2 regions of the Rhizobium favelukesii genome follow, and region 2 is predicted to be linked to the other one. Evidence: predicted binding sites of a transcription regulator. Region 2 holds the regulator's gene; the other holds the start of a gene.

Region 1 (2,401 bases), 480 kb from region 2:
TAGTCCGAAGTGGTTTCTTCGATCTGAGCCTTGATCTGTGCAACGCGGCCTTCGATGTCGGACTTGGCGCCAGCGCCGTCGACGATCGTCGTATTTTCCTTGGAGATCGAAACCTTCTTCGAACGGCCGAGCATGTCGAGCGTTACGGATTCGAGCTTGATGCCGAGGTCTTCGGAGATGACCGTACCACCGGTCAGGATCGCGATGTCTTCGAGCATGGCCTTGCGGCGATCGCCGAAGCCCGGAGCCTTGACGGCAGCAATCTTCAGGCCGCCGCGCAGCTTGTTGACGACGAGGGTCGCAAGCGCTTCGCCTTCGACGTCTTCAGCAATGATGAGGAGCGGCTTGCCGGTCTGAACGACAGCTTCGAGAACCGGAAGCATTGCCTGCAGGTTCGACAGCTTCTTTTCGTGCAGCAGGATGAAGGCGTCTTCGAGGTCGGCAATCATCTTTTCCGGGTTGGTGACGAAGTAGGGGCTGAGGTAGCCGCGGTCGAACTGCATGCCTTCGACGACTTCGAGTTCGGTTTCGGCGGTCTTGGCTTCTTCAACCGTGATGACGCCTTCATTGCCGACCTTCTGCATGGCTTCGGCAATGTCGAGACCGACCTGCTTTTCGCCGTTTGCCGAGATCGTCCCGACCTGCGCGACCTCTTCCGAGGTGTTGATCTTCTTGGCCTTGGCCTGGAGATCCTTGACGACTTCGGCAACGGCGAGATCGATGCCGCGCTTCAGGTCCATCGGGTTCATGCCAGCTGCGACCGCCTTGCCGCCTTCGCGAACGATCGCCTGGGCGAGAACCGTTGCAGTCGTGGTGCCGTCGCCGGCGATGTCGTTCGTCTTCGAAGCAACTTCGCGGACCATTTGGGCGCCCATGTTTTCGAACTTGTCTTCCAGTTCGATTTCCTTGGCGACCGAAACGCCATCCTTGGTGATGCGCGGAGCGCCGAAGGACTTGTCGATGATGACGTTACGACCCTTCGGGCCGAGTGTTACCTTCACTGCGTCAGCGAGAATGTCGACGCCCTTGAGCATCTTTTCGCGCGCGGTGCGGCCAAACTTGATTTCTTTAGCTGCCATGATTGAAACTCCTGAATTCGAGTTGTCCGGGCTTTAGGGCCCGTGGCTAAAATCGGAAAGGGAACCGGCTGGATCAGCCGATGATGCCCATGATGTCGGCTTCCTTCATGATCAGAAGGTCTTCGCCGTTGATCTTGACTTCGGTGCCGGACCACTTGCCGAACAGGACGCGGTCGCCAGCCTTGACGTCGAGAGCGACGACCTTGCCGGACTCGTCACGAGCGCCGGAACCGACGGCGACGATTTCGCCTTCCTGCGGCTTTTCCTTGGCGGTGTCGGGAATGATGATGCCGCCCTTGGTCTTTTCTTCGGACTCAACGCGGCGAACAACGACGCGATCGTGAAGGGGGCGGAAGTTGGTGCTTGCCATTGTCTAATCCCTCGATCAAATGACACTCGCAGGCCGGGAGCGGCCCGCACGGATGGGTGTTAGCACTCGTCCTTGGTGAGTGCTAGCGAGGCAGCATTTAGGAGTGGCCCGGCGGGGAGTCAAGAACGGCCGCAATTTTTCTTCGCCGGACTTCGCGACAGCCTTAACGGCATATCCTTGTTGGAAGTAAGACGGGCTGCGCTGTCGCCGAGGTTTCCGAACGTCCTGGCGCTGGAAAGCCGTGTACTCTTTGAACGCTTTCAGCGCCTCGCTTGATGGCGGCAGGATTGCCGCGCATGCACGCAGATGGTATCGAGCCGCTTGGAGCGGGAGGGGCAGCAACCGTGGACAAGGCGATCGCGGCAGGCGACATCGTGGCGACACCGACGCTGCGAGAGGCGGTTCGCGTCTGGGCGCGCATCGGCTGTCTGAGCTTCGGCGGGCCAGCCGGTCAGATCGCCCTCATGCATAAGACCATTGTCGACGAGAAGCGCTGGATTTCCGAGGACCGCTTCCTGCACGCGCTGAATTTCTGCATGTTGCTGCCGGGCCCGGAGGCCCAGCAACTGGCAATCTATATCGGCTGGCTCATGCATGGCGTCCGCGGCGGCTTCATTGCTGGTCTCCTGTTCATTCTGCCGGGCTTCCTTGTCATCCTGATACTGTCGAGCCTCTACGCCGTCTTTCAGGCGGCAGCATGGCTTCCCGCCCTTTTCTTTGGGGTGAAGGCTGCGGTTCTGGCCATCGTCATCGAGACACTGCTTAGGGTAGGGCGCCGAGCGCTCAAGAGGCGCTTTCACTACTGCGTGGCGGGCGCGTCGTTTCTAGCGCTCTTTTTGCTGAACCTGCCGTTTCCTCTGGTTGTCGTCCTGGCCGGAGCAGCCGGGCTGCTATGGATGAAGCATCGCCAAAGTCGATTGGCAGCGCCATCCGTGCCGCAAGCCCCTCCGCC
Region 2 (2,401 bases):
CGAAAAGCATGACTTGTAGGCAACCGTGCCGGTCTACCCCACAGGGTCTAGCTTGACTTGGCCGTGCTAAAGTTCTTTCATTTTAGGCGCAACTGAATCAATAGTGCTTCGACCTCATCCAGGTCAGGGAGCGACCACCATGGGCGATCAGAAAACGTATTCGGGGCGCTGCTTCTGCGGTGCCGTGGAGATCGTCGTCACCGGAGACCCGGTGGCTATGGGTTACTGCCACTGCGCCTCCTGTCGGCATTGGTCGGCGGGACCCGTCAACGCCTTCACGCTCTGGCAGCCGCAAACCGTCCATGTCACCAAAGGCGGAGAGCACGTGGAAGGCTACCAGAGGTCCGATACCAGCGTGCGGAAGTTCTGCGAGCTTTGCGGTGGGCATCTCTACACCGAGCACCCGACCTGGGGCGTCACCGACGTTTACGCGGCACTTCTGCCCGATCTTGACTACGCTCCAGCGCTGCACGTGAACTATCAGGAAAGCGTGCTGCATATCCGTGACGGCCTGCCAAAATACAAAGACATGCCTGCGGAGATGGGCGGCTCGGGCGACCTGCTCCCGGAGTAGTTCTCCTACGTCGAGCCGCGTGACAACCGCGTCATCAGCTGGGCGGTATAGTCGACCATCGGCACGATGCGCGAGTAGTTGAGCCGCGTCGGCCCGATGACGCCGACAGCGCCGACAATGCGGTCGTCATCGTCACGATAGGGCGCGACGATCAGCGACGAACCGGAAAGTGAAAAGAGCTTGTTCTCCGAGCCGATGAAAATGCGCACGCCCGGCCCGCTTTCGGCGAGGTTGAGAAGTTCCAGCAGACTGTCCTTCTTCTCGAGGTCGTCGAACAGCATGCGCAGGCGGTCGAGATCGTCGGCGCCAGCGAGATCGGCGAGCAGATTGGCGCGGCCGCGAATGATCAGTTGGGCCGGTTTGCCCTCGTCGGCGCTGCCCGACCAGACGGCGATGCCGCGCTCGACGAGATCCTGCGATAGCGCATCGAGTTCGAGGCGGACATCGTCCTTCAGTCGACTTAATTGATTGCGCAGTTCCGGCAGCGTCTGGCCGGTCATGTGTGCGTTGAGGAAGTTGGCGGCCTCGGTCAATTGCGATGACGTCACGCCTGCCGGAAGCTCGATAATGCGGTTTTCGACCTGATCGTGATCGCCGACGAGAACCGCAAGCGCCTTGGTCGGCTCAAGGCGGATGAACTCGACGTGCTTGAGAACAGGATCGCTCTTCGAGGTGATGACGAGCCCGGCGCCGCGCGAAATGCCCGAGAGCATGCGGCTTGCCTCGTTCATCATCAATTCCATCGGATTGTCGCGGCTTTCGGCGCGCACCTGGCGATCGATGTTGGCGCGATCCTCGGCCGAGAGATCCCCGACCTGCATGAAGGCGTCGACGAAGAAGCGCAGGCCGACTTGTGTCGGCAGACGGCCGGCACTGACATGCGGCGAATAGATGAGGCCAAGTTCTTCCAGATCGCTCATCACGTTGCGCACGGAGGCCGGTGACAGCGACATCGGTAGGATACGCGACAGGTTGCGCGAACCGAGCGGTTCACCCGTCTCCAGATAGCCCTCTACGATGCGGCGAAAGATTTCCTTGGAGCGTTCATCCAGCGCAGCCACTGCATCTGAAACCGACGTCGATCTGAACTCCATGAACCCTTGCGTACCCGTGCTGACGATGATGCGACAAAATATAGCCAATCTCCCCGCAGCGGCAAAAGGGAAATTGCAAATGGACGCTGCCGATCGTAGAAGCTCTCAACAACATAAGCACGCGTGATCTTCCGAAAACCGCTCGCGGTCTTCGAAATCATGATTCAGGAGAATAGTATGCGGCCCTCAGGCAGAAAAACCGACCAGATGCGCAAGGTCTCGTTCGAGCGCAATTTCTCCAAGCACGCGGAAGGCTCCTGTCTGGTGAAGTTCGGCGATACGCATGTGCTATGCACGGCGAGCATCGAGGAGAAGCCTCCGGCATGGCTGCGCAACACCGGCAAGGGTTGGGTCACGGCCGAATACGGCATGCTGCCGCGCGCCACCGGCGAGCGTATGAAGCGCGAAGCCGCATCCGGCAAGCAGGGCGGCCGTACGCAGGAGATCCAGCGCCTGATCGGTCGTTCGCTGCGCGCTGTCGTCGACCTCAAGGAACTCGGCGAGCGCCAGATCACGCTCGACTGCGACGTCATCCAGGCGGATGGCGGAACGCGTACGGCGTCCATTACCGGCGCCTGGATCGCGCTTTACGACTGCCTGAAGTGGATGGAAAGCCGCAACATGCTCAAGGTCGAACGCGTCCTCAAGGACCACGTCGCGGCCATTTCCTGCGGCATCTTCGCCAACCAGTCGGTGATTGACCTCGACTATCTCGAGGACTCCTCGGCTGAGA

The links. The regulator HrcA, encoded in region 2, represses chaperone genes, less so after heat shock. The targets are predictions, from matches to a motif close to GTTAGCACTCNCNNNNNGNGAGTGCTAAC.
Region 1: a site for HrcA is predicted at 1,508-1,536, ahead of groES (co-chaperone GroES). Genes of this name have one in related genera too.

What each region holds. Positions count from the first base shown of each region.
Region 1 covers NZ_HG916852.1:915,629-918,029, forward strand. The annotation lists gene groL (chaperonin GroEL) at 1-1,079, opposite strand, end outside; gene groES (co-chaperone GroES) at 1,153-1,449, opposite strand; gene chrA (chromate efflux transporter) at 1,746-2,401, shown strand, end outside.
Region 2 covers NZ_HG916852.1:438,741-441,141, reverse strand. The annotation lists gene LPU83_RS40475 (GFA family protein) at 140-574, shown strand; gene hrcA (heat-inducible transcriptional repressor HrcA) at 580-1,668, opposite strand; gene rph (ribonuclease PH) at 1,846-2,401, shown strand, end outside.